One region of the Stenotrophomonas sp. YJH_SMC_57 genome, then DNA from elsewhere that is predicted to be linked to it. Evidence: riboswitches for the same ligand, from Rfam matches in the RefSeq annotation. Region 1 holds a riboswitch; the other holds the start of a gene.
What was found. Region 1 has a riboswitch for glycine ahead of AC5P7U_RS05150 (trimeric intracellular cation channel family protein). Riboswitches for the same ligand answer to the same signal wherever they lie in the genome.
Positions count from the first base shown of each region.

Region 2: another riboswitch for glycine. It lies ahead of gcvP (aminomethyl-transferring glycine dehydrogenase); the one in region 1 lies ahead of AC5P7U_RS05150 (trimeric intracellular cation channel family protein).

Region 1 covers NZ_JCAFSZ010000003.1:234,826-249,964, reverse strand. The annotation lists gene AC5P7U_RS05205 (hypothetical protein) at 1-98, shown strand, start outside; gene sppA (signal peptide peptidase SppA) at 174-2,096, opposite strand; gene AC5P7U_RS05195 (MATE family efflux transporter) at 2,213-3,577, opposite strand; gene AC5P7U_RS05190 (DUF3106 domain-containing protein) at 3,777-4,352, opposite strand; gene AC5P7U_RS05185 (hypothetical protein) at 4,345-5,349, opposite strand; gene AC5P7U_RS05180 (primosomal protein N') at 5,762-7,939, shown strand; gene AC5P7U_RS05175 (glutathione S-transferase family protein) at 8,035-8,655, opposite strand; gene AC5P7U_RS05170 (NYN domain-containing protein) at 8,768-9,547, opposite strand; gene AC5P7U_RS05165 (NAD(P)/FAD-dependent oxidoreductase) at 9,671-10,951, shown strand; gene AC5P7U_RS05160 (nuclear transport factor 2 family protein) at 11,034-11,465, opposite strand; gene AC5P7U_RS05155 (GIY-YIG nuclease family protein) at 11,586-11,861, opposite strand; glycine riboswitch at 11,902-11,991, shown strand; glycine riboswitch at 12,005-12,108, shown strand; gene AC5P7U_RS05150 (trimeric intracellular cation channel family protein) at 12,193-12,810, shown strand; gene AC5P7U_RS05145 (hypothetical protein) at 12,842-13,705, opposite strand; gene AC5P7U_RS05140 (3-deoxy-7-phosphoheptulonate synthase) at 14,066-15,139, opposite strand.
Region 2 covers NZ_JCAFSZ010000001.1:169,651-184,789, reverse strand. The annotation lists gene gcvP (aminomethyl-transferring glycine dehydrogenase) at 1-1,826, opposite strand, end outside; glycine riboswitch at 1,889-1,991, opposite strand; gene AC5P7U_RS00810 (multidrug effflux MFS transporter) at 2,291-3,517, shown strand; gene AC5P7U_RS00805 (siderophore-interacting protein) at 3,659-4,555, shown strand; gene AC5P7U_RS00800 (hypothetical protein) at 4,638-5,030, shown strand; gene AC5P7U_RS00795 (M2 family metallopeptidase) at 5,150-7,114, opposite strand; gene AC5P7U_RS00790 (phosphoethanolamine transferase) at 7,721-9,370, opposite strand; gene AC5P7U_RS00785 (phosphatase PAP2 family protein) at 9,367-10,119, opposite strand; gene AC5P7U_RS00780 (ArnT family glycosyltransferase) at 10,231-11,961, opposite strand; gene AC5P7U_RS00775 (response regulator transcription factor) at 12,065-12,778, shown strand; gene AC5P7U_RS00770 (sensor histidine kinase) at 12,765-14,051, shown strand; gene AC5P7U_RS00765 (VOC family protein) at 14,415-14,804, opposite strand; gene AC5P7U_RS00760 (DUF819 family protein) at 14,938-15,139, shown strand, end outside.

The DNA.
Region 1 (15,139 bases):
CGATCAACGAGCCGCTGGACCGCGCCAAGGGCGTGCAGAAAACCGTGGACGATGCCGCCGCGCGTGAGCGCAAGGCCGAAGCCGAGGCGACGCAGTAACCCGGCAAACGAAAACGCCCGGCCGAAGCCGGGCGTTTCCAGTAGATCCACGCCCTGCGCGGATAGGCGCTCGGATCAGAACCCGCAGAAGCAGTAGGCCAGCGCCTTCACCGGCGCACCGTTGCCCTTCTCGCGTGCCGCGTTCTCGACGAAGCGCAACTGCGTGTCCACTTCCGGCATCGTGCGGGCCAGCATCATCCGCGCCATGCCCGAGTCGGACAGCATCCAGGCACCGGCGCGGCTGCCGGCAAAACCGCTGACGAACTGCGCGAACGGCGTCGCCGCCTTCTCGATGTAGCGCACGCGGTAGGCATCGGCCTTGCCCAGCTTGGCGCGGCTGGCGGCGTCGGCCACGGCATCCTTCAGGCCACCGAAGGCATCGACCAGGCCACGTTCCTTGGCCTGCGCACCGCTCCACACGCGGCCACGGGCCACTTCGTCGACGGCCTCGACCGGCTTCTTGCGCGCATCGGCGACGCGACCGGTGAAGTCGGCATAGCCCTTGTTGATCACCGTCTGGATGACCTGGCCAACGGCCGGGTCCATCGGACGGGTGACGTCGAAGGCACCGGCAAAGCGGGTGGTGCCGACGCCATCGGTGTGCACGCCGATCTTGTCCAGCGCGCGGCTGAAGTTCGGCACCATGCCGAAGATGCCGATCGAACCGGTGATGGTCGACGGATCGGCGTAGATGCGGTCGGCATTCATGCTGATCCAGTAACCACCGGACGCCGCCAGATCGCCCATCGACACCACCACCGGCTTGCCGGCGGCCTGCAGGGCCACCACTTCGCGGCGGATCTGCTCGGAGGCGAACACTTCACCGCCCGGCGAATCGACGCGCAGCACCACGGCCTTGACGTTCTCGTCGTCGCGCGCGGCGCGCAGCAGCGCCGAGGTCGACTCGCCACCAATACGGCCGGCCGGCAGGTCGCCACCGCTGATCTCGCCTGCGGCCACCACCACCGCCACCTGCGGACGCGAGTCCACCGGGTTGCGGCGAGCGTCGAGCAGCGCCAGGTAGCGCCCGAAGTCGACGTTGCGGAAACCGCCGTCGGCATCGTCATCGGCCACGCCACGCTCGATCATCAGATCCTCGAATTCCTCGCGGGTCTTCAGCGCGGTCACCAGTTTCTGCTGCAGCGCGAACTTGGCCAGATCACCACCGGCGGCGGCGATACCTTCCGGCAGCGTGTCGATGCCGGCAGCCAACTGCGCCGGGTCCAGGCGACGGGCCTTGGCGATGTCGCCCAGGTAGCGCTGCCACACGTCGTTCATCCAGAACAGGTCGGCTTCCTTGGAGGCCGGCGAGGCGGCGTCGAGCACGTACGGCTCGGCGGCGGACTTGTATTCGCCCACCTTGAACAGATGCACGTCCACGCCCAGCTTGTCCTGCAGGCCGGTGCGGAAGTACTGGCGATAGCGGCCCAGGCCCTCAAGCACCACCGACCCCATCGGGTCCAGGTAGACCTCGTCGGCCTGTGCGGCCAGCAGGTACTGCGACTGCCCCATGCTCTCGCTGTAGGCCACCAGCTGCTTGCCGGACGCGCGCAGGTCCTGCAGCGCCGACGCCACTTCGCGCAGCGAGGCGAAGCCCGATGGCTGCAGCTTGTCCAGCTCCAGCACCACGCGCTCGATCTTCTTGTCTTCCTTGGCCGACTCGATCACCCGCAGCAGGTCACGCAGCTGGATCTCCTCGGCGCCGTTGTCGCCCACCGCCTTGGCCAGCGCGCGGCTGACCGGATCGGCGCTGAACTGCTCGACCAGGCGGCCTTCCGGTGCGATCACCAGGGTGGTGCGGTCCTGCAGCGATTTGCTGGCACCGGCGCCCATTCCGGCGGCGATGACGAACATCACCAGCAGCAGGAACAGCAGGCCGAAGAACACCAGGTTGAGGATCAACCGGCGGGTGAAGTTCATGACGTCCCACAGCCCGATGAAGAAGCTGGCGACGGGATTGCGACGCGCCGGGGGCAGCGGGGGCACGGGTTGATTCATGGAACGCTCCGGATGGCTTCTTGCCGTGGTACCAGCATAGCCGGTGCCGTGTGATGCGGCATCGGACACAAGTCAGGGGATCGCCCGCCACGGGTCAGCGTGGCGGGCAGGAAGGATCAGGACAGGGTGGACTGGCCGATGCGCAGGCTGCTGCGGCGCAGGCGCCAGCCCATCAGGATGGCGGCCGCGGTCAGGCCTACGATCAGGCCGATCCACATGCCCTGCGGGCCCATGCCCAGGCCCAGGCCGAGCCCGGCGCCGAGCGGCATGCCCAGGCCCCAGTACGCGAACATGGCGATGAACATCGGTACGCGGGTGTCCTTCAGACCGCGCAGCGCGCCGGCCGACAGCACCTGGATGCCATCCGGGAACTGGAAGGTGGCCGCGTACAGCAGCAGGGTCGAAGCCAGGCCGGCCACCGCCAGATCGTTGGTGTACACCCCGACGATGGCATCGTGGCCGAACAGCAGCACCGCCGCCGACAACGTCTGCGTGCCCATGATGATCGCGTAACCCGCCCACGCCGCACGCCGCACACCGAAGCCATCACCACGGCCGACGGCATGGCCGACGCGCACGGTAGTGGCCTCGGCCACGCCCATCGGGATCATGAAGCACAGCTGCGCGACGTTGATCGCGATCTGGTGCGCGGCCGCCTCGTTGGCGCCCAGGCGGCCGATCAGCAGCGCGGTGACGATGAACAGGCCACCTTCCATCAGCACGGTGATGCCGATCGGCAGGCCGGTGCGCAGCAGTTCCCAGATCGCCTTCCAGCGCGGCCCTTCGAAGTGCGAGAACAGCTGCAGGTGGGCGAAGCGCTTGGTGAACCACAGGTAGGTAGCGAAGGCGATCGCCTGCAGCCACATCATCACCGCCGAAGCGATGCCGAGGCCTTCAGCTCCCATTTCCGGGAAACCGAGCTTGCCGTTGGCCAGCACATAGCCCATCGGCGCCAGCACCAGCAGGCCGCCGAAGCCGAGCAGCATGGTCGGCAGCGTCCAGTGCATGCCCTCGCTCAGGTAGCGCATGCAGAAGTACAGGGTCAGCGCCGGGCCGCCCCAGCGCACCGCATGCAGGAACGCGGTCGCGCCGGGCACGATGTCCGGGGCGATGCCGAAGGCCGGCAGCAGCGGCGGCACCACGGTGAGGAAGGTGAACATGATCAGGCCCAGGCCCAGCGCCAGCCACAGTGCCTGGCGGAACAGCGGGCCGATCTCGCGCTCGCGGCCAGCGCCGTGCAGCTGTGACACCGAGGCGGTGAGCGAGATCAGCGTGCCGATCGGGATCAGCATCGGCAGCCACAGCAGGGCGGTGCCGATGGTCACCGCGGCCAGGGTCGCAGTCGCGTGGTGACCGGCAATCACGTTGTCGACGAAGGAGATCAGACCGGTGGACACATGGCCCAGCACAAGCGGCAGGGCGAGCAGACCGGTGGCGCCGACTTCCTTGCTGAAGCGCGGCGTGGAGGTTGCAGTAGACATAAGGTGCTTGACGCGAACTACGGTTGCGCGCGAAGGGCACAGGCACCGGGTTGCGGCCGGTCATCTTACGCGCGCAGCGCGCGCATTCCCATGACACGGCGTGAATGCTGGGTTCCAGCCACAAAAAGGGGACGGAGGGGAGTAAGTCGTTTCAGACCTAATTGTCCCGAATACGACTTAATCCCCTCCGTCCCCTTTTTTACTGTCCGGCCTGGCGCTTGAGCCAGCTGTCACGCTCGGTGGCGGGCACGGCGAGGAAGGCGCTGCGCACCGTGTCGCGTTCCTGCGGCGGCGTGCGCTGTGCGACCAGGGCCAGCTGTGCCAGCTGGGCCGGGCTGAGCTGGCGCAGCACGGCCAGCGCGGCCTCGCGCTGTTGCGGCGGCACATAACCGAACAGGCCATGCAGCTTGGGGAACACCAGGCCCAGCTGCGGGCCCAGTCGCCAGCCTTCGCGGAAGGCTTGGTCCTGCGCCTGGAACTGCTGGCGCAGGCGCTGCTGCTGGTCGGCCGGCAACGCGTTGAATCGCGTCGCGGCCTGGCGGATGCGCTCACGCTCGCCTTCCGGAAGCGCCCGCCACGCGGCGTAGTCGGCACGTCGCTGGCGCTGCTGCGCTGCATCCAGCTGCGCGAAGGCCGACGGCGCAGCGGCCGGGGCCGGTGCTGTCGCCTCAACGCCGGGCGCCGGCGCAGGCAGGGGCACATTCAAGGTCTGCGGTGCGGCGGACAGCGACAGCGGCAGGGCCAGCAGCGCGCTGGCGAACAGGGTCTTATTCATCGGCAGCGGTGGTTTCCAGCGTGGCACTGGCCGGCTCGGGCCGGCTCGGCCTGGATTGCGATTCGTCCACCGGCAACGGACCGCCTGCGGCGGTCCACGCATACAGATCGGCATCGGCCAGCAGCGGGTAGTCGCGGTCGGCCAGCATCGTGGCGTCGTCTGCGGCCTGGGACGGCGTCGTATCCGGCGCGGCATTGACCGTGCTCGGCGGCAACGCCTCCACCGTGACCGGGCCCGCCTCGCCGACCACGCCTTCCGGCAACGGTGCCGCGGCACCGAACGAATGGCCCTGCAGGTAGCGCCAGCCCAGCGCCGCTGCCAGCAGCACGGCTACGGTCAGCAGCAGGATCAGCGGACCGCGCCAGCGCGGCTTGGCAGTCGGGCGGCGGCGCTTGCCGTTGGCGGCGGTACGCCCTTCCTGCGGCGGTGCGCGCCAGCTGGAAGTTGCGGGTTCATTGTGGGCGGCTGGTGCGGCCGGCTGCTGCAGCTGCTGCAGGCGCTTGGCCGGCAGGTCGCGGATGCGCAGCTGCACCTGTTCGGCCAGTTGGCGCCAGGCCGACGCATCGGGCTGGCCGTGTGCATCGCGCGGGCAGGCATCGGCCAGCAGGTGCTGGTAGCCCGCTTCGTCCTGGTCGAGCACGCGCATGGCGATGCCTTCGTCCAGGCTGCCGCCTACCCGCAGCAACAATGCCAGGCGCGGCAGCGGGTCCATGCCGCCCAGCGCGGCCAGCGGCGGCGCCCACTGGCCGCCCATCGGTTCACGCAGTGCCTGGCGCTGGCCCAGCAGGGTCCAGAAGCGGGTCGGCCACTGCGCCATCGGCAGGTCGCTGGCCACCGCGGCAAAGGCGCGCATCACCGCCACCAGGGTCTGCTCGGCGCGGGCGGCATCACCGCACTGCAGTTCAGCCACCACCAGGGCACGGCGTTCAACACCACGCAGGAACGCCGACAGCGCGCCGGCCGCGGTCGAGGAAACAGGGGCGGGCACAGCCGTCATCGGTCACTCCAAAGGTCTGCCGGCATGATAGCGGCAGGCCATCGACGCCCGTAGGACTTGCGCCCGCTTGCACTTCGTGCTGCAGGTTGTGCACAGCACCACGCCCCCCTCGGGCAAAACTGGGGCATCCAGCTGAATCCACTCTGTTTCAGCAATGTTTCACACTCAACTTATTGATTTATATTGATTTTCTCATGTGGCGATTTTTTGACCAACCCAAGCGTGAGGCCGTCGCCATCGGCCTCCTGCGCGCCCGTCGACCGGTAACGCACAACGTTATCCACAGAACATGTGGATAAGACTGAATCTCCAATGGACACCGATATTTAGGTGACATTTATGATTCAACCGCCGTCGCTCCGGCGCCCCCGGCCGTGCCATTCGTGCGCGCATGGCCCGTTACACTGGCCCGATGCTTTCACCGATTCCGACCCTGCAGGTCGCCCTGCCCGTCCCGCTGCCGCGCCTGTTCGACTACCTGTCGCCGGAGGGCGACGCCCCTGCGGTGGTGGTCGGCTGCCGCGTGAAGGTGCCGTTCGGCAACCGCGAGCTGGTCGGCGTGGTGGTTGGCCACGGCCAGGCCGACGACGGCCAGGGACTGCGCCAGGCGCTGGCCTGGTGTGACCCGCAAGCGCTGCTGCAGGGCGAGCTGTGGCAGAGCCTGCAATGGCTGGCGCGCTACACCCACGCACCGCTGGGCGAGGTCCTCAGCACTGCCCTGCCCGGCCCGCTGCGCCATGGCGAGGCCCTGCCCGAGACCCATCACTGGGGTTGGCAGCTGACCCACGAAGGTCGCGCCCAGCGTGAAAAGCTGCGCGCCGGCAGCCGCCCGCGCCAGTTGGCTGAGCTGCTGGCCGAGGCCGTGGTGGATGAGGACGTGCTGGGCGAGCGCATGCAGGACTGGCGCACTGCCGCGCGCAGCCTGGCCAAGCGCGAGCTGGCCGAGCGCGTTGCGCTGAGCGTGGCGCCGCAGCACGCGCAGCCGCTGCCCGGCCCCACGCTCAATCCGGACCAGGCCGAGGCCGTGGCCGCGATCAACGCCGCCGAAGGCTTCCAGCCGTTCCTGCTGGATGGCGTGACCGGCAGCGGCAAGACCGAGGTCTATCTGCAGGCGATCATCCAGTGCCTGGCCCAGGGCCGGCAGGCGCTGGTGCTGGTGCCGGAAATCGGCCTGACCCCGCAGACCCTGGCGCGGTTTCGCGGCCGCCTCGGCATCGCCGTGCACGCACTGCATTCGGGTTTGAACGACAACGAGCGCGCGCGCGTCTGGGCCGCCGCTGCGCGCGGCGAGGCACGGGTCATCGTCGGCACGCGTTCGGCGGTGTTCACGCCACTGCCGCAGGCCGGCCTGCTGATCGTCGACGAGGAACACGACGGCAGCTACAAGCAGCAGGACGGCATCCGCTACCACGCGCGCGATTTCGCCCTGGTGCGGGCCAAGGCACTGGGCATTCCGGTGTTGCTGGGCAGCGCCACGCCCTCGCTGGAAACGCTGCACAACGCCTATGCCGGGCGCTACACCCACCTGCGCCTGAAACAGCGCGCCGGCGATGCACGGCCACCTCGCGTACGCATTCTGGATGTGCGCAAGCGGCCGCTGCATGACGGTCTCTCGGCCGATGTGCTGGCGGGCATCGGCGAGCACCTGCAGCGTGGCCAGCAGGTGCTGGTGTTCAAGAACCGCCGCGGCTATGCGCCGGTGCTGCTGTGCCACGACTGTGGCTGGACCGCACCGTGCAACCGCTGCGATGCACCGATGACCGTGCATGGCGGTGGCCGGCGCCTGCAGTGCCATCACTGCGGTGCACGGCAGCCGGCACCGTTGGCATGCCCGGCCTGCGGCAGCCTGGCGCTGCAACCGCAGGGTATCGGCACCGAACGCCTGGAAGAACATCTCACTGCGGCCTTCGGCGATTTCCCGGTGGTGCGCATCGACCGTGGCACGACCTCGCGCCGCGATGCATTGGAGCAGCAGCTGGCGAAGCTGGGCGACCGGCCCGGCATCCTGGTCGGCACGCAGATCCTGGCCAAGGGCCACGACCTGCCCAAGCTGACCCTGGTGGTGGTGGTGGGCATCGATGAGGGCCTGTTCTCGGCCGACTTCCGTGCCAGTGAGAAACTGGCGCAGCAGTTGATCCAGGTGGCCGGCCGTGCCGGCCGTGCACGCGACCCGGGCGAAGTCTGGCTGCAGACCCATCATCCCGGGCATCCGCTGCTGGAGACCCTGGTGAACGGTGGTTACCACCCGTTCGCGCAGGCCGAGTTGAACCAGCGCCAGGCCGCCGGTTTCCCGCCCTTCGCGCACCTGGCGTTGATGCGCGCGGAAGCGCAGCAGGTCGAGCACGCCAACGCCTTCCTGCTGGCGGCGCGGCAGCTGCTGGGCGAGCAGAACGTGGTGGAGGCCTACGGGCCGATGCCGGCACCGATGCCGCGCCGTGCCGGTTACCAGCGCACGCAGCTGCTGCTGTCGGCACTGCAGCGGCCGCCACTGCACGGCGTGCTGGCACAGCTGGTGCCGCAGCTGTATGCGCTGCCGGAAGCGCGCAAGGTGCGCTGGTCGCTGGATGTGGATCCGACCGATCTGTATTGAGGTCTGGCAACCGGTACTGCGTAGCGTCGAGCTTGCTCGACTGCCGTGCGCCAGACGCAGTCGAGCAAGCTCGACGCTACGCCCAACGCCACCGCTTACGTCAGCGGTGACATCACGCCGCGCTGGTAGGCCGGCCGTTCGCGCAGGCGCGCATACCAGGCCGCCAGGTGCGGCAGTTCCGGGCGCTGGATCGGCAGTTCGTACCAGGCATAGATCAGCGAGCCCAGCGGGATGTCGCCCATCGCGAACGTATCACCGGACAGCCACGGCTGCCGGGCCAGGGTGGCATCGGCCATCGCCAGGTAGTCACCGGCACGCACGATGGCGGCATTGATCCGCGCTTCGTCACGATCGGCCGGCGCGGTGCGCATGATGCCCCAGATCAGGTCACTGTAGATCGGCGCCATCCGCGAGGTGCTCCAGTCCATCCACTTCTCGGCCTGGGCGCGCTGCATCGGGTCTTCGGCGTACAGCGTGCCCAGCGCGTAGCGCGCGCTCAGGTAGCGCACGATCGCGTTGGATTCCCACAGCGGCAGGCCGTGATCTTCGATCACCGGCACCAGGCTGTTGGGATTCATCGCCAGGTACTCCGGCGTCTGCGTGCCACCGTGGCTGCCACCGACTTCGATGGACTCGTACGGCAGGCCGATCTCCTCGGCACACCACAGCACCTTGCGGACGTTGCTGGAATTGCGACGGCCCCAGATCTTCAACATGCGGGTATTCCCTGCTGGCAATGCGAGCGGCAACGATACGCCTGATCGGTGTGGGTGTGTGCGTGCCGGATGCGGGATCTGGCATCTGGACGCTGCCGGCCAGCGGCCGGCACTACCTGTTCTTTTTGGGCAGCGCGCGTACGTAGGAGGATTTGCCGTCCTTCTTCAGTTCGAACAGGCCGATCGCCGCCAACAGATCGCTCAGCTTGCCGTAGCCATAGTTGCGCGGATCGAACGACGCCTGGTTGCCGATCTGGCTGCCGACCGGGCCCAGGTGCGACCAGCCATCCTCACCCTCGGCCGCCGACACCGCACGACGCAGCATCTTCACCAGCCGGGTGTCACTGCGCATTTCCGCACCGCTCTTGCGCGGCCGTGCATCGTCGTTGGTGACCGGTTCGTTGGAGGCCTGTTCGCTGGAGGCCTGTTCGGCATCCGGCACACTGGCGTGGGTCTGGCCCAGCGCCTCCAGATAAGTGAATTTCGAGCACGCGTTGACGAACGGTTCGGGTGTCTTCTTCTCGCCGAAGCCGTACACCTTCACGCCATCGGTCAGCAGCCGCATCACCATCGGGGTGAAATCGGCATCGCTGGAGACGATGGCGAATCCATCGAGGTTGCGCGCGTACAGCAGGTCCATGGCATCGATCACCATCGCCATGTCCGAGGCATTCTTGCCCTTGCTGTAGGCGAACTGCTGGATTGGGCGGATCGCATACTCGTGCAGCACCGCTTCCCAGCCCTTCAGCCGCGGGCTCTTCCAGTTGCCATAGGCGCGGCGCACGTTGGCCACGCCGTAGCGGGCCACTTCGGCCAGCACCTCGTCGATCTTCGAGGCCGGCGCGTTGTCGGCGTCGATCAACAGGGCGATGCGCTTTTCCGGTTCGCTCATGGGCTCCTCACGGGACGTTGCCTGAACCCGAGTATCGCCGATCCACGCGGGCGCTGACGTGACAGGCGGCCGCCGTGCGAAGATGCCAGGCGCTTCCCCCAATGCCCCCACTGGAGTGAGTCGATGAGTCGTGAGCGCGTCCCCCACCTGGTCGTTGTCGGCGGTGGTTTTGCCGGTCTCTGGGCCACACGTGCCCTGGCCCGCGAGCGCATACGCATCACCCTGGTCGACCGCCGCAACCATCACCTGTTCCAGCCGCTGCTGTACCAGGTGGCCACCGCCGGCCTGTCCGCGCCGGACATCGCGGCACCGCTGCGCCATATCCTCGGCCACCAGCGCAATGTGGAAGTCCGCCTCGGCGAAGTAGTGGCCATCGACAAGCAGGCCCGGCAGATCCGCATGGCCGATGGCAGCACGCTGGACTACGACAGCCTGCTGCTGGCCACCGGCGCCACCCACGCCTACTTCGGCAACGACCAATGGGCCGATGATGCGCCCGGCCTGAAAACCCTGGACGATGCCATCGCACTGCGCCGCAAACTGCTGCTGGCGTTCGAGCGCGCCGAGGCCGAACCGGACCCGGCGAAAAAGGCCGCGTGGCTGAGTTTCGCCATCGTCGGTGGCGGCCCCACCGGTGTCGAACTGGCCGGCACGCTGGCCGAGATCGCGCGGCATACGCTGCGCAACGAATTCCGCCACATCGACCCGGCCAGCGCCAAGGTGCGGTTGGTCGAGGCCGGCCCGCGCGTGCTGTCCTCGTTCCCTGAAGTGCTTTCGCTGAAGGCGCGCCGGCAGCTGGAAAAGCTGGGCGTGGAAGTATTGACCGGCACCCCGGTGAGCGACATCGACAGCCAGGGCTTCAAGCTGGGCGAGCAGTTCGTGCCGGCCCGCACCGTGGTGTGGGCTGCCGGTGTGGCCGCCTCGCCGCTGGCGCGCACGCTGGACGTGCCGCTGGACCGCGCCGGACGCGTGCAGGTGCAACCGGACCTGACGCTGCCCGATCATCCGGAACTGTTCGTGGCCGGTGACCTGGCCGCACTGAACCAGGCCAATGGCAAGCCGGTGCCCGGCGTGGCCCCTGCCGCCAAGCAGATGGGCAAGTACGTGGCCGAGGTGATCCGCGCGCGCCTGCATGGCAAGGCCGAACCCGGTCCGTTCAAGTACGCCGACTACGGCAACCTGGCCACCATCGGCCGCATGGCCGCGATCGTGCACCTGGGCCGGCTGCAGCTGTCGGGCATCCTGGCCTGGTGGTTCTGGCTGGCCGCGCACGTGTTCTTCCTGATCGGCTTCCGCAACCGCATCGTGGTGCTGCTGAACTGGGCGGTGGCGTACTGGAGCTACCAGCGCAGCGCACGCATCATCTTCGGTGATGACCAGGAAGACCGACGGCCAAGGCGGTAGGGCCGCGTGCATGTTCCTGTGGAGCCGAGCCATGCTCGGCTGCACTTCGCGCGGAGTGTAGAAGCCGAGCGTAGGCTCGGCTCTACTGCGCCTTCGGCTTCGGGTACCACAACGCATTGACGATGACCCAGCGCTGGTCGAAGCGCCCCATGTGGAAGTAGTCGACGAACCACGGGGTTTCCAGTCGTACCGAGGCTGCATTGCCGGTTACGTCCAGCACCGTGCAGCGGCGGTCCCATTGATCCTTCGGGGTCTTCAGCGCGCCCTGCTTCGTCAGCGAGACCAGCTCTTCCTTCGACATGCGGCGCAGGCCCAGGCGTTCGTCGGGTGTATCGCCGAGCACGGCACGCTTGGCCAGGTCCGGATGCAGGGAACGGGCGACGCGCTGCGGATCGGCTTCCAGCTGGCCGTCGACGTAGTCGTGGCAGGTGGCTTCGATGGCCGCGATCGTGGCCGGGTCGGCGGCGGGACTTGATGATGCGGAAAGAGCGAACAGCAGGGCAATCGTGGACATCCGGGTCTCCAGCTCTGGGCGCGGGGCGATCATCGCATGGGCCGGGTAGCCCATCCACGCATGGCGTGGATCTATTGGTCCGGCGATGCCGGCAGGCCGGAACCGAGCGTGGGCGTGGATCTACAGCAGCGTTCCGGCGGGTGCCAGCAGCCAGGCCAGCTTGCGTTCGCGCGGCTGCTGCTTGAGCTGCCATTCGGCGCGCGAGGCGGCGGCCCGGTCGGGGTACTCGCGCACGGCCAGCACGCGCAGCGGCGGGCGGGCCCGGGTGTAGCGCGCGCCCTTGCCGGCCTGGTGGGCAGCGAAGCGTGCCTCCACGTCGGTGCTGATCCCGGCGTAATAGCTGCCATCGCGGCATTCGAGCAGGTACAGGAACCACGGGCGGAGGGACGGGGCCATGGCCGGATTATGCCGTGCTGCACTGCAGCGGATATACTGGCGCCCGAATGCAGGAGAGAGGCGCCGCGCTGGCGCCCGCCGAAGGCGCAGGCTCCCATGATCGCTCAGGCCGGTGGGCTGGAATCCCACCAACCATGCATTCGACTCGCCGAGCTGGAGAGAGGTCACCGGGCACGCCCGGGACGATCCGCCGAAGGGGCACGCGGCCAACGCCGCTGAACTCTCAGGCAAAAGGACAGCGGGAGCGGCACCGGTCATCGTCATCCCGTCATTGCGCAGGCAGTGGCGGTAGTCGCGCATGGCCGGCCCCACCGCGCCCGGAGCCTGCCCCATGCTGTTGTCCATCATCTACCTGATCGCCATTTCCGCCGAAGCCATGACCGGCGCGCTGTCCGCCGGCCGCCGCCGCATGGACCTGTTCGGCGTGGTCATGATCGCCTGCGTCACCGCCCTCGGCGGCGGCTCGCTGCGCGACATCCTGCTCGGCCACTATCCGCTGGGCTGGGTGAAGCATCCCGAGTATCTCGCCTTCACCGTGTGCGCGGCGCTGATCGCCACCTGGGTGGCGCGCTGGATGCACCACTTCCGCCGCACCTTCCTGGTGCTCGACGGGCTGGGCCTGATCGCCTTCACCCTGATCGGCTGCTCGATCGCGCGCGAGGCCGGCCACGCCACGCCCATCGTGCTGATCGCCGGCATGCTGACCGGCGCGTTCGGCGGCGTGCTGCGCGACATCCTCTGCAACGAGGTGCCGCTGATTTTCCAGAAGGAGCTGTACGCGATCATTTCGCTGCTGACCGGCGCGGTGTACCTGTTGCTGCTGCACTGGGGCGTGGCCGACGCGACCGCGATCCTGTGCTGCCTCGGCGGCGGCTTCGCGCTGCGCCTGCTGGCGATCCACTACCGCTGGGAAATGCCGAAGTTCGTGTACCACGACGAGGTGCATTGAATGCTGTGTACCAGGCGTGGGGCCTCGTGGTTCAACCCTGCAGGTTGACACTCATCGGGCTCTCCCCTGCCAGGATGCGCCGCCGGTAGGCCTCTGACGGATAGACATTCCATGGGATCCCACCGTTGCTGCAATCGACTTCGATCTCTTCAAGCAACCCGGGATCAACCCATCCAGACAGGTAGTCAGGCTCTGATCTTCTATTGAATTCCGGGGAGTGGATCTGGCCTTCAACAACGATCTCGTTCCGAACGGTGGAAAGGAACAGCGCCCGGAGATCGCCCTCCACATGCGTATAGGTGCCTGCCTCGAGAAAGGTCCGCACGCTGACGTTTCCGCCGACGGCCAGTATTCCATCGTTGAGCGAGCAAGCGTGGAGATGCTCACAGTCGAGATCGTCCCGTACAAACAGCCAGCCACCACACTCAAGATTCCGGGTCTTGAGGTTTCCAAGAATGATCATACAAAGTGCCTCATTCACATCGTTGAGCGCCAGCACTCCCTCCACGCACAGATCGCCATCGACGATCACGCAGTGCGTTCTGCAGTCCGACTTCCAATTGCCGACGAGGGAGGCGGCGGGAACCACCTTGAACACGGATTCGCGCTCATCCGGCTCTCTGTCGGCAGATGCCGCGATCATCGCCCGTGCTTTGAGGGTAGTACGCAGAAGCGTCTGATCTCCCTGGTGGCGATAGCTTTCGATTCTTTCATCAAGCTCCGCAAGCAGGTCAGCCGTCTTCGAAGCAGAAGAGGGCTCAAACCAGTCCTCGATGACCGACACCATCCTCTCGGCAATCCCACCTCCCCTCGAGCGTACAAGCGCCACGGCCGCCTCACGGGAGATCGAGCGGGACTTCACGCTCTGCGGACTGTCGTCAGGGAAGACATGCATTGATGGCGTCCAGTGCGGGTGGGACCTTGATCTTCGGCCCAACCCGCAGAGAGACTCCATACAACTTTTCCGAAATCCTGTCGCATGGCTTGTCGATATCCATGCATGGCGTGGATCTACTGCATCGCCCGCGCTTCGCGCGATGGTCGAGCATGGCTCGACGCTACAAAGGGCGGCATCCACGCAGGCGGTGGATCCTGCCACCCCGGCGATGTACCTGGCGCTGTCGCTCATGCGCAGCGCCAGGCGCATCGCCGGTGCAGATGGGCCGGCCTCCAACTCCGACCGGCCCTGATCGCGGCCGCACCCCCGCAGGCGCTGGCCACCATCCACACACGTGCCGCACTCAAGCGGCTTCCATCAGGCGGCTTCGGACACCTTCACTTCACGACGGGCGCGCACGGCCGCAGCCAGTCGCTCCAGCACCGTCACGGTGGTATCCCAGTCGAGGCAGCCATCGGTGATGCTCTGCCCGTAGACCAGCGGCTGGCCTTCCACCAGTTCCTGGCGGCCACCGACCAGATGGCTCTCGATCATCACGCCAACGATGCGCTGTTCGCCGTCTTCCAGCTGAACGGCGATGTCGTCGATCACCTTCGGCTGGTTGTCCGGGTTCTTCAGGCTGTTGGCGTGGCTGGCGTCGATCATCAGGCGGGTCGGCAGTTTGGCCTTGGCCAGCGCCTGGCAGGCCTCGGCGACGCTGCCTGCGTCGTAGTTCGGCTGCGTGCCGCCGCGCAGGATCACATGGCAATCCGGATTGCCGGTGGTCGACACGATGGCGGTGCCGCCCTGCTTGGTGACCGACAGGAAATGATGCGGATTGGAGGCAGCCCCCACCGCGTCAGCAGCGATCTTGACGTTGCCATCGGTGCCGTTCTTGAAGCCGACCGGACACGACAGCCCGGACGCCAGCTCACGATGCACCTGGCTTTCGGTGGTGCGTGCACCGATCGCGCCCCAGGCCACCAGGTCGGCGATGTACTGCGGCGAGATCACATCGAGGAATTCGACACCGGCCGGCAGGCCAAGCTTGTTGATGTCGCGCAGCAGGCCGCGGGCGATGCGCAGGCCCTTGTCGATCCTGAAGCTGCCGTCCAGGTCCGGGTCGTTGATCAGACCCTTCCAGCCCACCGTGGTACGCGGCTTCTCGAAGTACACGCGCATGACGATTTCCAGTTCGCCGGCCAGCGCATCGCGCAGTGGCTTCAGGCGCTGGGCGTACTCGATGGCAGCGTGCGGATCGTGGATCGAGCACGGGCCGACCACCACGGCCAGGCGATCGTCGCGGCCATGCAGGATCTGGTGCAGGGCCGCGCGCGAGGCGCTGACGGTGTCGGAGGCTTCATCGTCACACGGCAGCATCGCCAGCAGCTGGGCAGGCGGTGTCAGCGGTTCGATGGTGCGGATACGCAGGTCGTCGGTGTGCGGGGGCAT
Region 2 (15,139 bases), on a different contig from region 1:
CACATCTGCGCCGACGCCGGGTTGGTGCCATGCGCCGAGTCCGGAATCAGGCAGATATCGCGATGACCTTCGCCGCGCGAGCGGTGGTAGGCGCGGATCGCCAGCAGGCCAGCGTACTCGCCCTGCGCGCCGGAGTTCGGCTGCAGGCTGACCGCGTCGTAACCGGTGCACTCCACCAGCATCGCTTCCAGCGTGTCGATCAGTTCCTTGTAGCCCAGCGCCTGGTCGGCCGGCACCAGCGGATGGATCTGCGAGAACTCCGGCCAGGTCACCGGAATCATCTCGGCGGTGGCGTTGAGCTTCATCGTGCACGAGCCCAGCGGGATCATCGTGCGATCCATCGCCAGGTCCTTGTCGGCCAGCGAGCGCAGGTAGCGCAGCAGTTCGTGCTCGCTGTGATGGGTGTTGAACACCGGGTGGGTCAGGAACGCGGACTGGCGCAGCAGGCCGGCCGGCAGCGCGTCGGCGGTGCTGGCATCGAGTGCGTCGACGTCGGCCTGCGCACCGAACACGGCAGCCAGCGCGACCACGTCGGCGCGGGTGGCGGTCTCGTCCAGGCTGATGCCGACCGAGTCGCTGTCGATCGCGCGCAGGTTGTAACCGGCGGCGCGGGCCTTGGCGTGGATCTCATCGGCGTGCACGCCGGTGACATGCAGGGTGTCGAAGAAGTCGCCACCGACCTGCACGCCGGCCGTGCGCAGCGCCGCGGCCAGGATCGAGGCCAGGCGGTGGGTGCGGCGGGCGATGCGGGTCAGGCCGTCCGGGCCGTGGTAGACGGCGTACATCGACGCCATCACCGCCAGCAGCACCTGCGCGGTGCAGATGTTGGAGGTGGCCTTCTCGCGGCGGATGTGCTGCTCGCGGGTCTGCAGGGTCAGGCGATAGGCCGGGTTGCCCTGCGCATCCACCGAGACGCCGATCAGGCGGCCCGGCATCGAACGCTTGTAGGCGTCACGGCAGGCCATGAACGCGGCGTGCGGGCCACCGAAGCCGAACGGCACGCCGAAACGCTGGCTGTTGCCGACCACGATGTCCGCGCCCCATTCGCCGGGGGCGGCCAGCAGGGTCAGGGCCAGCAGGTCGGTGGCCACGGCCACCAGGCCGCCACGTGCGTGCACGGCATCGACCAGCGCCTTGTAGTCGCCGACCTGGCCGAAGGTGTCCGGGTACTGCAGCAGCAGGCCGAAGGCTTCCGCTTCCAGCGCTTCGGCCGGGGTGCCCACGCGCAGCACGATGCCCATGGGCTCGGCGCGGGTACGCAGCAGTTCCAGCGTCTGCGGGTGCACGGCGTCGTGCACGAAGAAGGTGTCCGACTTCGACTTGGCCGAACGCTTGGCCAGGGTCATCGCTTCGGCGGCGGCGGTGGCTTCGTCCAGCAGCGAGGCGTTGGCGATTTCCATGCCGGTCAGGTCGGCGCACAGGGTCTGGAAGTTGATCAGCGCTTCCATGCGGCCCTGCGAGATTTCCGCCTGGTACGGGGTATAGGCGGTGTACCAGGCCGGGTTTTCCAGGATGTTGCGCAGGATCACGTTCGGCGTGTGGGTACCGTAGTAGCCCTGGCCGATGAAGCTGCGCAGCACGGTGTTCTTGTCGGCGATCGCACGGATCTTCGCCAGTGCCTGCACTTCGGTCATCGATTCCGGCAGTGCCAGCGGTGCGGGCGACTTGATCTTGGCCGGCACGATGGCATCGGTCATCGCATCCAGCGACGCGTGGCCGACGACGTCGAGCATCTGCGCGATCTCGGCATCGTTGGGGCCGATGTGGCGCTCGACGAACGCGGAATGGTGCTCGAGCTCACGCAGGGAAGGGGTGTTCTGGGACATGGCGAAGGATCCGTCAGGAAAGGGCACACGCACGGGCACAAGCCGCCGGTCGGCGGTCTGCGGGGCGCCCCTCTGTCCTTTTGCCTGAGAGTTTGGAAGTGCGGCTGGCCGCAGCTTCGTGCCCCTTCGGCGCCGGATCGAACCGGTCTCTCCAGAGTTGTGTTACGGGTGGTATCGGGCCTGAGCGATTACGGGCGTTGCGCCTTCGGCAGCGGTGTTCCGCTTCTCCCACCGTGTTGCCCGCCGATTATAGCCCGTCGCGGGCCCGTGGGCCGCCCCCGGCGGGTGCGGCCGCGCCTGAATGGCCGATGGCCCGTCCGTACGTTTTGTGCACTGCTGCATGGCATCGGGCGCAATCCCCACCTATGATGGGCGGATACCCGAATTCATCTGGCGCCGTCCCTGCTGCAGGGGACCGGCGCCCGCCGTGCGTGCCGCGCATGGCCCTGCCGGACGCCTTCCCCATGACCGCCGCTGTTGCTCCTTCCACCCGCCGCATGGCCCTGCTGCTCGCCGGCCTGGCCATGTTCGGTCCGTTCTCGATCGACACCATCTTCCCGGCCTTCCCGCAGCTGGCCCAGCGCCTGGCGGTGGACGAGGTGGCGGTGCAGCAGACCATCAGCGTGTACCTGCTGTTCTACGGCCTGATGAGCCTGGCGCACGGCCCGCTGTCCGATGCCTGGGGCCGCAAGCGGGTGATCCTCGGCGGCCTGGTGGTGTTTGTCGGCGCCTCGGTCGGCTGCGCGCTGTCCACCGACCTGACCACGCTGCTGGCGTTCCGCGCGCTGCAGGGCCTGTCGGCGGGTGTCGGCATGATCGTCGGCCGCGCGGTGATCCGCGACCTCTACCACGGGCATGACGCGCAGCGGCTGATGAGCCAGGTGTCGATGCTGTTCGGCATCGCCCCGGCGATCGCGCCGATCATCGGCGGCTGGATCCTGCTCAGTGGCGCCGGCTGGCCACTGATCTTCTGGTTCCTGGTGGTGTTCGCACTGGTGCTGCTGGCAGCCACCGCACGCTTCCTGCCGGAAACGCATCCGGTCGAGGCGCGGGTGCCGCTGTCGCCGCGGGTGCTGATGCGCGACTACGTGCGCATCGGCTTCAACCCGCGCTTCCTGCGCCTGGCGCTGGCCGGCAGCATCGGCTTCGGCGGCATCTTCCTGTACATCTCCTCGGCGCCGGTGTTCGTGATGCAGCATCTGCATCTGGGCGAGGGCGGATTCGCCTGGCTGTTCATTCCTACCATCGGCGGCATGACCACCGGCTCGTTCCTGTCGGGGCGCATGGCCGGGCACACCACGCCCACCCGCCAGGTCGCCATCGGTTTCGCGCTTTGCGCGTTGTCGGTACTGCTGAACGTCGGCTACGTGGCACTGGCGCCGCAGTTCGTGCTGCCGTGGGCGGTGCTGCCGATTTTCCTGGGTGGCATGGGCATGGCGCTGATCTTCCCGATCCTGGCGCTGGCGGTGCTGGACATGTACCCGCATCAGCGTGGTCTGGCGTCTTCGCTGCAGGCCTTTGCGCAGCTGATGATCAGCACCGTGGTGGCGGGCGTGGTATCGCCGCTGCTCAGTGCCAGCCCGTTGCACCTGGCACTGGGCCAGGCCGCCTTTTTCGCCGTCGGATTCGTGTTCTGGTACTGGGAACACCAGCGTGAACGCGTGGCGCAGGCAGCCTGCACGGGCCATTGAGCAGCGCGCAGGGGTAGGGCGGGGCGCGATGCCTGCAACCCTTGCGACCGAACACCACCGGATTAGGCTGGGGACTCCAGCCAGCCGGTGCAGGGGTGCACGACAGCCAGCCGATCCAATGTCGTTGCATGAGGTTCCCCCATGGCTGCGCAGCAGACCTACCGCCTGTTCGAGGTGGCGCTGAAAGAGCGCCGCGTGCTTTCCCCTTCGCTGGACCGCATGGTGTTCACCGGTGCCGACGTGGCACGGATGAAGACCGAAGGCCCGGACCAGCGCATCAAGGTGTTCTTCCCCTTGCCCGGCCAGGACCTTCCGCAGGTCCCCAGCGGCGAGGACTGGTACCCGCGCTACCGGGCCCTGCCTGACGACCAGCGCCCTCCGATGCGCACCTACACCATCCGCCAGCTGCGCGCTGAGCAGGGCGAGGTCGACGTCGATTTCGTCATCCACGGCGTGACCGGGCCCGCCTCGCGCTGGGCCATGCATGCACGCCCGGGCGACCGTGTGGTGCTGCTCGCTCCGGATGCCGACTGCGCCGACAGCAGCGAAGGCTGGGAATGGAAGCCGCCGGCCGGTGTGGGCCAGGTGCTGCTGGTAGCCGACGAGACCGCGTTGCCGGCCGTGGCCGGCATCCTGGAGGAACTGGCGGGCATGGCCGATCCGCCACGCACGCTGGCCCTGCTGGAAGTCGCCCAGGCCGGTGATGCGGTGCCGCTGACCGCGCCGGCCAGCGCCGAACTGGTCTGGCTGCCGCGCGGGCAGGCGGCCTACGGGCAGCCCCTGCTGCAGGCGGTGCAGCAACGCCTGGCAGCGGCCTCGAGCGTGGGCGCCGGTGATGAGCTGGAGGAGATCGACGTCGATGCGCAGATCCTCTGGGAGCAGGCCGATGCCAGCGTGGCCGGGCCGCTGTACGCCTGGGTGGCGGGCGAGGCCGGGGCCGTGATGGCGATCCGCCGGCATCTGGTCCGCGACTGCGGGCTGGACCGCCGCTCGATCACCTTCATGGGCTACTGGCGGCACGGCAAAGTACTGGACTGATCGCGCAGGATCGAACGTGCGTGAAGTGGCCCGGCGGGCGGGGTGCGCTATCCTTGCGCCCCCCTCGCCGCGGTACCGCACCATGTCCACCAGCTCCAAGACCCGCCGCGACCAGCGCCGTCGCCAGGAAAAGCAGGCCGCCAACAAGGTTGCAGCCCAGGCCTCGCCGGTGGAGCCGCATGCCGAACTGCGCGACGCGCAGCGCACCCTGCTGGCCGGGGTCGTGCGCCGCGACGGCGAATGGGTGCTGGGCATGGACGGCCGCATCGCTGGCCACAGCGAGAGTGCTGCGCAGGTGCTGGCGCTGATCATGCAGGCCGGTGAACTGCACGAGCGCAACGGCACGCCGGTGCGCCTGATGTACTCCGATGCGCTGCGCGATGCCGCGCAGGCCGAAGCGAAGGAGAAGGGCCAGACCTTCGAGGAATTCAAGGCCGAGCTGGCCGCGGCGATGGCGGCGAAGAAGAACAGCTGACAGGCATTTCGGTAGCGCCGGCCGCTGGCCGGCTGCCCGTTGGGTCTTCATCGCGTAGTTGCCGGCCAGCGGCCGGCACTACCAGAAAGGGGCGGATCCTTGCGGATCCGCCCCTTCTTTCATTTCGCCGCCGGGGCCGCGTTGGCCTGCCAGCCGCACATCTGGCCTTCGTTCTGCTGCTTCAGCCACTCGTTGACCGGGCTGAAGTACTCGATCATCGGGCCGGCATCGAGCTTGTCGCTGCCGGTCAGCTCCTTCAGCGTGGCCTGCCACGGCTGGCTGGCACCCTTGCTCAGCATCGCCCAGTACTTCTGGCCGGCTTCCTTGTTGCCGTAGAAGGTGCACTCATGCAGCGGGCCCTTGTAGCCGGCCGCATCGCACAGGCCCTTGTAGAACTGGAACTGCAGGATGCGCGCCAGGAAGTAACGGGTGTACGGGGTGTTGCCCGGCACGTGGTACTTCGCGCCCGGGTCGAAGAACTCTTCGCCACGGGGGCTGGCCGGGGCCACGCCCTGGTACTTGGCCTTCAGGTCCCACCACGCCTTGTTGTAGTTGTCGGCGGTGATTGAACCGTCGAACACGCCCCAGCGCCAGCGGTCGATCATCAGCCCGAACGGCAGGAACGACACGCCCGACAGCGCCATGCGCATCTGGTTGTTGATGACCGCCTCACGACTCTCGGTCGGCGCATCGACCAGGCCGATCGAGCTGAGGTACTTGGGGGTCATCGCCAGCACGATGGTGTCGCCGATCGCTTCATGGAAGCCATCGTTGGCACCGCCCTGGAACAGCGGCGGCAGCGGGTTGTAGGCCAGGTCGTAATAGATGTGGCCCAGCTCGTGGTAGATGGTGGTGAAGTTCTCTTCGTTCGGCTTGATGCACATCTTGGTGCGCACATCGCCTTCCATGTTCATGTCCCAGGCGCTGGCGTGGCAGACCACGTCGCGGTCATCGGGCTTGATGAACTGGGTCTTTTCCCAGTACGACTGCGGCAGCGAGGGCATGCCCAGCGACACGTAGAAGTCCTGCGCGCGCTCGGTCATCTGCCTGGCGGTACGCAGTTCGGCCTCGCGCTGCGCCTTGTACTGCGCGGCCACGTTGGCATCCTTGCCGGCCTTGGCCAGCGCGGCGCTCAGGTTGCTCTGGTACTGCTTTTCAAGCGCTGCGGTGATGTCCAGGCTGCCGGCACCGGGGTACGGTTCCAGCTGATCCCACAGGTTCGACCAGTCCTGCTGCCACATGTTGCCCAGCAGGTGCGCGGCGATCAGGCCATTGCCCACTTCCGCCTTGTCCTTGCCATAGGTCTTGTCCAGCTTGCCGCGTGCGTAGCAGTGCAGCTGCTCGTACATCGGCTTGACCTGTTCCCACAGGCGGTCGGTTTCCGGGCCGATCTGCTCCGGCGGCATGTCGTAGCCGCTGCGCCACATCTGCCCGGCATCGGTGAAGCCCATGCCCTTGGCGCCTTCGTTCACCAGGCCGACGAACTTCTGGTAATCGCCGCGCATGCTCTTGGTGGTGCTGTGCCAGCCCTGCCAGGCATCGAGCTGCTTGTCGTAGTCGCGGCTGCGCGCCAGCACCTGCTCCAGTTCGCCCAGCTGGCGGCAGGAGTTCGGATCGTTGGCATCGGTGCAGTACTTGCCGGCCCCGTAGCTGCCTTCCATGCGGGTAGCGATCTGGGTCAGCTCGGCCAGCTTGGCCGGGTCACGCGGCGCCGGCATCGAGGACATCAGCTTCAGCAGGTGGATCGCGCGCTTGCTGTCCTCGCTCATCGGCTTGCCGTCGAACTTGGCGGCCTGCTCGATCCAGCTGTTGAGCTGGGTCAGCGAGCGTTCGTTGGCCTTGGCCGCGATGCGTTCGGAATCGCTGTTGATGTAGGTGGAGGACAGCCACTGTGCCGAGGTCATCTCCGGGTAGGCGGCCTTGAATTCGGCATTGATGCGGGCCACGAACTGGTCGGCGGTTTCGCCGGCCGGTGCGCTGGGGCTGGCGGTCTCGGTGCCGGGCGACGGTTCCTTCTTGCAGGCGACCAGGGCCAGCGTGGCGGCGGCGATCGCCGAGGCCAGCAGGAGATGGCGGTGTTTCACGGGCGGTCCTTGGGTGGTGAACGACGGCCGAAGGCTAGTGGGCAGCCGCTGCCACCGCAAGTGGCGGAAGTCGGTAGGGTTCGGCAGGGCTGCGCCCTGCACCCGCAGAAGCAACGGCAACATCAACATCAGCATCAACATCAAAAGCGGGCTATCCGTGGGATGGCGGGGCGGTGTGGGCTTGCAGGACACGCCGTAAACCCATCCATGGGGGCTCGATGGCGCCATCCATGGCGCCAACGGTTCTGCAAGCCCACACCGCCCCACCTCTGACAGATTCCGGCGGCTGTTGGTAGGTGTCGACCTTGGTCGACACATCTGGCAGGTATCGATAATCAAATTTGAATCAGATCTACCGTGTCGACCAAGGTCGACACCCACCAGAGCAGACTGCCGTTCCAACAGATCGCGGAAAACTGTCGAAGGCGGGGTGGGTCCGGTTGAGGGGATGTGAGCGGCATGGATGCCGCGACCAAGCCCCCATGGACGGGTTCACGGCGTCCCCTCAACCGGACCCACCCCGCCAACCCACGGAATGCCGCTCTTGCTTTGGCCGTTGCCTTTGCATTGAGCAGGTGCAGGGCTGCAAGCCCTGCCGAACAACCCTCACCTTTCGCAGCTGGCGAACACGTCGCGCTCGCGCTCGTACAGCGAGGTCTTCACCTGCATCAGGCCCAGCACCGACGGGAACAGGTTGTCGTGGTCGGTGTACGCCGCCGAACGCTTGCGCACGCACTGCAGGTCCAGACCGCGGCTGCTGGCAAAGCCCGGCGAGAACCACATCGTCATCGGCACGCGGGTCTGCTCGGCCGGGGCGATGGCGTAGGGCACGCCATGCAGGAACAGGCCCTTCTCGCCCAGCGACTCGCCGTGGTCGGACAGGTAGATCATCGCCGTGTCGTAGTCCTGCAGGCCCTGCAGCGTGCCGATGGTCTTGCTCAGGAAGTGATCGGTGTACAGCACGGCATTGTCGTAGCTGTTGGTGATCTCCTCGCGCGAGCAGCGGCCGATGTCGCGGGTGTCGCAGGTCGGGGTGAAGCGGCGGAATGCAGGCGGATAGCGCTCGAAGTAGGCCGGGCCGTGGTTGCCCAGCTGGTGCAGCACCACCACCCGGTCACCGGGCTTGGCGCGCACCTGGGTGGCCAGGTCCTGCAGCAGGATCTCGTCCATGCAGCGGCCATCGGCACACAGCCCCGGCGTGGTCGCGTCGGACAACGACTGGAAGTCCAGACCTTCGCACACGCCCTTGCAGCCGGACTGGTTGTCACGCCACAGCGGTGCGATGCCAGCACGGTTCAGCACATGCAGCAGCGACTGGTGCGCGCGGATCTTCTTCTCGTCGTAGTCGTGGCGGCCCCACGGCGAGAACAGGCACGGCAGCGAGACTTCGGTGCTGGTACCGCACGAGTGCATGTCCGGGAAGTTGATCACCGGCGCCTGCGCCAGTTTCGGCGTGGTGTTGCGGCCGCCGTTGAGGCCCCAGTTCTGCGCGCGCACGGTCTCGCCCATCACGATCACCAGCAGGCGCGGCTTGCTGGCCGGTGCACGCGGGGTGGCCTTGGCGTCGGTGCCGATCGGCAGCTTCGGCGCGCGCTGCACCGGATTGTCGCCACGCAGTGCACGCGGCATGCCCAGCAGCACGTTGGCCGGCGTGGCGAGATAGCGCACTTCACGCTGGTTGCGCATCAGCGCCGAGACGTCCTGGAACGAGATCAACGCGCCGCCGACTGCGGTCACTGCGGCCACCACCAGGAAGCCGAGGCGCCACAGCAGGCTGCGGCCCCAGCTGCGGCGGCGCAGCTGCACCCGCCACAGCACCACCATCGGCAGCACCGCCAGCAGCAGCACCGGCCACACCAGCGACACCGTCATCAGTTCGCGGCTTTCCTTGGGGTCGGTCGCCAGCACGTTGCGCAGCATGTCCGCATCCAGGTAGATGTGGTAACGGCTCATGTAGTGCGCGGCGAATGCAGTCACCAGCAGCAGCAGGCTGATCACCACCTTGGCGTTCCAGCGCCAGACCAGGATGCCGAGCAGTACGCCGTGCGTACCCAGCAGCAACAGCAGCAGCGAAAGGGCGTAGCGCAGGCTGCCCGGATGGCTGGCCATCGCGCTGTGCCAGAACAGGCCGTTGCCGGCCACCGCGAAGAACAGGCTGGTCAGCGCGATCAGTGCTTCGGTGGACAGCTGCGGCCGCCAGCGGAGGACGCTTGCCAGGGCCGGCAGGCGGGTAGAGCGTTGGACCGATGCGCTCATGCGTTTGCCTCCTGGCGGTGTGGACGGTCCAGCTGACGGCGGATCAGGACATACAGGCCCAACGAAAGCAGCCAGCACGTCAAGGCCGTGGCAACGTCATGCGAAAGGAAGTGCGCACCGCGCAGCTGCTGGCTGATGCCGAACACCAGGCCGCTGCCCAGGCCGATCCACAACCCCGCCCAGCGCCACGACGGCCGCCACAGCAGGGCGAAGAAGTACAGGCAAAGCCAGGCGTAGCCCGCGCTGGCGTGCCCGGCCGGGAAACACGCCTGCGGTGCCATGCCGGCCGGGCGCAGGGTGAACAGTCCGATGAAGGGCTGGTGGCCGCCATAGCGCAGCAGGTCCCACGGGCATTCCATCGGCACCAGCGACTTCAGCAGGGAGATCACTCCGGTGCCCAACGCCATGGCAACAACGACATAGAGCAGCGCCCAGCGCAGGGTCCGGTCACGGCCCTTGCGCCAATGGTGGAAGCACAACAGGATCGCCACCAGCGCGGCTGCCGTGCTCATCCACTTGCCGGCCTTGTGGACGAGCGTGCGGGTGACCCAGGCGTCCTGCAATGCCCAGTGGCCACCCTCAAGGCGGAACAGGTGGTCGGCGACCCACTGATCGCCACCGAAGCCCATCAGCAGCGTGAACACGGGCAGGCCGATGGCGACAGGCAGCCAGAGGTGGGTTACGGCAAATCTTGACGCCAGCGGCGATGTCGCAAGCGGCGCTACCGAATCAATGGGACGGACGGGCATGCTGGGAAAGGGCGGTTCGGGAATCCGCGGCCATGCTCGTCACCTGTATGTCGGAGAAGGGTCGGACGCTCGTTCGTGCCGGGTTAATGCTGGCCCGGCACGAGCCAACGTTCAGTCTTCTTCGGCGGTCGACCCGGCCCGCTCGGCATGGCATTGCGGGTCCCAGGCGGTACCCGGAAGCAGCTGCCAGCGATTGCGGTTTGCCACGCCGATGTCGATCACCTTGGCCGGGTCCACGCAGGGGCTCATCGCATCGTCCAGCACCAGCAGCCAACGCTTGTCCGGCGCCTCGGCCAGCCACGGGCCCGCATCGTGCCACTGCTCGGCCCACGGGCGCTTGAAGCCGAACTCGCGCACCGGGCGGTCGGCCTGCAGCAGGTTCTGTTCGCGCCAGGCCACCAGCGCCAGTTCGGCATCGGGGCCGATCCGTGTGCCGACCCGGCGCATCAGCGCCGAGGCCGAGGCATAGGGATCCAGCGCCGGAATCAGCACCAGCCCGTACAGCATCCACAGCATGCCGTGGGTCAGCAGCACCAGGGTCGCAGCGCGCCGTACCCGCAGCCATACGATCAACGTGGCAAGGGCGATGGCGAAGGTCAGCAGACCGTCGCCGAGCACCGGCAGCAGGGTGTCAGGCATGGCCCGGCGCTCCAGCTGCGCCAAGGCCCACGGGTGTTCGGTCATCAGCATCACGCCGAGCACGCCGGTGGCCAGCATCAGCACCACGCTGTAGCCGAACAGGTAGCGGCGCACGCACAGCCGGCGCAGCAGGCCTGGCAGCAGCGGTGCGACGGCCAGCGCCATGGCCGGCAGCATCGGCAGCAGATAGACCTCGCGCTTGCCCGGGCTGGCACTGAAGAACACCAGCACCAGCAGCGCCCAGCCCAGCAGCAGCCACTGCCGGCGGTCGCCACGGCGCAGGCGGCGCCACCATGGCTTGAACAGCAGCGGCAGCAGCAGGCTGCCCGGCAGCCACAGGGTGAGGATCACCTGCAGGTAGTACCAGACGGGCTGGCGGTGATGCCAGGCGTTGGCGTAGCGGGTGCCGGTCTGCTTGAACAACAGCTCATGCGCATAGGCCTGCAGCTCGGCGCTGGGCGCATGCAGCAGGGCCCAGCCCAGCGGTGCCAGCCACACCCCGACGCCCAGCAGGAAGGCCGGGATCAGCCAGAGCAGGCTGGCCGGGTGCGGGCCCTCCACCACATGGCCGCGGCGACGCTGGTACAGCCACCAGCCGAACCAGGGCAGCACCATCAGCAGGGGCAGGAAACCCACGCCCTTGGTCACCGTGCCGACACCGGCGGCGAAACCGGCCAGCCACAGGGCTGGCAGATTGCGTCGCTCGCACAGGTGGCGCATCAGGCCCCACAGGGCCACCGTGGTCATGCCGACCAGCACCATGTCGATCTGCGCGCGCTTGGCCATCAGGCCGAACTGCAGGGTGCAGAACAACGCAGCCACGGCGTACAGCGAATGCCGGGGGGACCACAGGCGTCGCGCCAGATCCGAGACCAGCCACAGGCTGAGCAGGGCGCCCAGCAGCGAGGGCAGCAGGAACGACCATTGCCAGCTGCCCACCACCTCGTAGGCCGCCGCCTGCAGCCACATGAACACCGGAGGCTTTTCCGCATACAGCTCGACGCCACGGTGGGGCAGCAGCCATTGCCCGCTCTCGACCATGGTGCGGGCAGCCAGCACGAAGCGGGGCTCGTCCGGTGGTTGCGGCTGGCGCATGCCGATACCGGCCGCCAGCGCGGCAATGATCAGCAGCCACAGCAGGGGCAGGCGCCAACGACGGGGCAGGGCTACGGGCACGGCGGGCTCCGGGAGCAAAACAGCCATTCTGAGGCGGCGGGGGTGGGAAAATCGTCAGAGGTGGCCAAGGCGACCGCATTCCGACATGGGCAGCGCTACCATGTTACGAACTTCCGTGGATGTTTCGTGCATGCGTCTGTTGGTGATCGAGGACAACCGCCAGCTGGTGGCCAACCTGTTCGACTATTTCGAGTCGCGCGGGCATGTGCTGGACGTGGCCCCGGATGGCATCACTGGCCTGCACCTGGCCGGCAGCCACCCCTACGATGCGGTGATCCTGGACTGGATGCTGCCGCGCATGGAGGGGCCGGAGGTGCTGCGCCGCCTGCGCGCCGAGCATGCCTCGGAAGTGCCGGTGATCATGCTGACCGCACGTGACGAGCTGCCGGACAAGATCGCCGGCTTCCGCGCTGGTGCCGACGACTACCTGACCAAGCCGTTCGCCCTTCCCGAGCTGGAGGTGCGGCTGGAGGCGCTGCTGCTGCGTGCGCAGGGCCGCAATCCGCGCAAGCGGCTGCAGGTGGGCGACCTGGTGCTGGACCTGGCCACCCTGGAGGCGCAGCGCGGCAGCCAGGTACTGCATCTGTACCCGGCCTGCCGCAAGCTGTTGGAAGTGCTGATGCGTGCCAGCCCCGGTGCGGTCACCCGCCAGCAGCTGGAGTTCGCGCTGTGGGGCGACGAGCCACCGGATGGAGACCTGTTGCGTTCGCATGTCTACGAACTGCGCCGCAGCGTCGATGGCCCGTTTGCCGACAAGCTGATCCACACGCTGCCGCGGGTCGGTTATCGGCTGGCCGTGACTTCGGCCAGCGATCCGGCCAGGGAAGACGATGAAGGCGCGTAAGCCGGGCCCGCTGTACCGGCGCGTGGTGTGGTGGTTGCTGGGCTACCTGGCACTGTTGTCGGTCGCGGTGTTCAGCGTCGGCAACTATGTGCACGAGCACGCCGAGCATGCGGCCTGGCGCGCGTTGCTCAACTCCGAACTGGACAGCATCGTCGACCATACCGAGCACGAGCCGCATTACCGCTGGCAGGACTCGGACACGCTCAGCCTGTTCCGTTTCGATGAAGGCAACATGCCCGAGAGCGTGCGCACGCTGCACCCGGGCCTGCACGATGGGGTGCCGATCAAGGGGCGGCAGACCGCGGTGATGGTGCGCGACACCGGCTCGATGGGGCGGGTGGCGCTGGCGCTGGACATCTCTGATTTCCACGACCTGGAACAGTTCGCGACGCGCTGGGTGATGCTGGCCGGGGTGATCATGATCTTCGTCACCGTGCTGATGGCTTCGTTCGGCATGGAGCGGATGGTGCGTCCGCTGAGCCTGCTGGCCCGGCATATCGGTGCGCTGCGGCCGGGCGTGCAGGGGCAGCGCATCGAGGTGGACCCGCGCGGCAGTTCCGAGCTGCATACCATTGCTGACGCGTTGAACGACTACCTGGACCGCAACGAGCAGTTCGTCGAGCGCGAGCGGGTGTTCATCAGTACCGCCAGCCATGAACTGCGCACGCCGATCGCGGTAATGACCGGCGCCGCGGAACTGGCGTTGGAACAACCGGGCCTGCCGGATCGGGCACGCCAGCAGATGCAGCGGGTGCTGCGTACGGCGCAGAACGTGGAACAGCTGATCGAACTGCTGCTGGTACTGGCGCGTGACCCGGCGCGGTTGGCCGCACGGGCCGAGCGCATCGCGCTGGACCAGCTGCTGCCGGAGATTGTCGACGACCATCGTCACCTGCTGGGTGACAAGGACCTGAGCATCGGCATCCAGGCCGCGCCGGTGGATATCGTCGCGCCGCTGGCGGTGGTGCAGGCCGCGATCGGCAACCTGTTGCGCAACGCCATCGAGAACAGCGGGCGCGGGCACATCGAACTGCATCTCAGTCCTTCGGCGGTGCTTACCCTGCAGGATCCGGGGCACGGCATGAGCCCGGAGGAGATCGCCGCGATTCACGCGCGCATGGCCCGAGGCGACCGCGCCGACCGCGGTGGAGGCATCGGCCTGGACCTGATCGCACGCCTGTGCGAGCACCTGGGCTGGACCCTGCGGCTGCAGCCCTGCGAAGCGCGTGGTACGCGCGCCACCCTGGATTTCAGCGCATCGCGACCGACCTGATCGGGCTGTCCAGGTAGATGCCAACCTTGGTTGGCATGCCGTACGTCGACCAAGGTCGACGCCTACCCAGGCAATGGGCGGCCTGGGTCGTGGTAGATGCCAGCCTTGGTTGGCATGCCGTACGTCGACCAAGGTCGACGCCTACCCAGGCAATGGGCGGCCTGTGTCGTGGTAGATGCCAGCCTTGGTTGGCATGCCGTACGTCGACCAAGGTCGACGCCTACCCAGGCAATGGGCGGCCTGTGTCGTGGTAGATGCCAACCTTGGTTGGCATGCTGTACGTCGACCAAGGTCGACGCCTACCCAGGCAATGGGCGGCCTGTGTCGTGGTAGATGCCAACCTTGGTTGGCATGCTGTACGTGTTATCGCCTTTCCGGGCGCGCCACGTGCTGGTCGATCAGGATCACATTCCCATCAGGATCGGCCAGCTGCAGGTAGCCGGTACCCTGGCCCTCAGGGTCGGTACGTACTGCCAGCTCGATGCCCTTGGAGTCCAGCTCGGCCTGGAGTTCACGTACGTCCTGGAAGTGGGGCAGTTCCTGCTTGTGCTGGTCCCAGCCAGGATTGAAAGTCAGCAGGTTGCCCTCGAACATGCCCTGGAACAGTCCGATCACCGTACCGTTGCTGCGCAACACCAGCCAGCTCTGTGCCGGGTCACCACCGGTGACCGTGAAGCCCAGCGCTTCATAGAACGCACGGGAGGCGGCCAGGTCCTTCACCGAGAGGCTGACCGAAAAAGCGCCGAGCTGCATGAGGAGGCTCCCGGAGGGGATGGGGTCGTGGTCGGCACTGCAGCATGACCCAGCGTGAAGACAATGTTAATCTCAACCTGCGCCGCCTTATGCGGCGCTTTTTTTTCCGCTCTTTCGATCGACAGAGGATCCCATGCCGACCGAACCCGCTACTGCCCTGATCAGCAACGACATCGTTGGACTGGGCCTGATTGCCGCCACCCTGGCCCTGATCTTCTGGGCTGCCAGCGGCCCGACCCCCTTGCTGAAGAAGATCTTCGCCTGGGTGCCGGCACTGCTGCTGTGCTACTTCATCCCCGCCATCTACAACACCGCCGGTGTCATCGACGGCCACA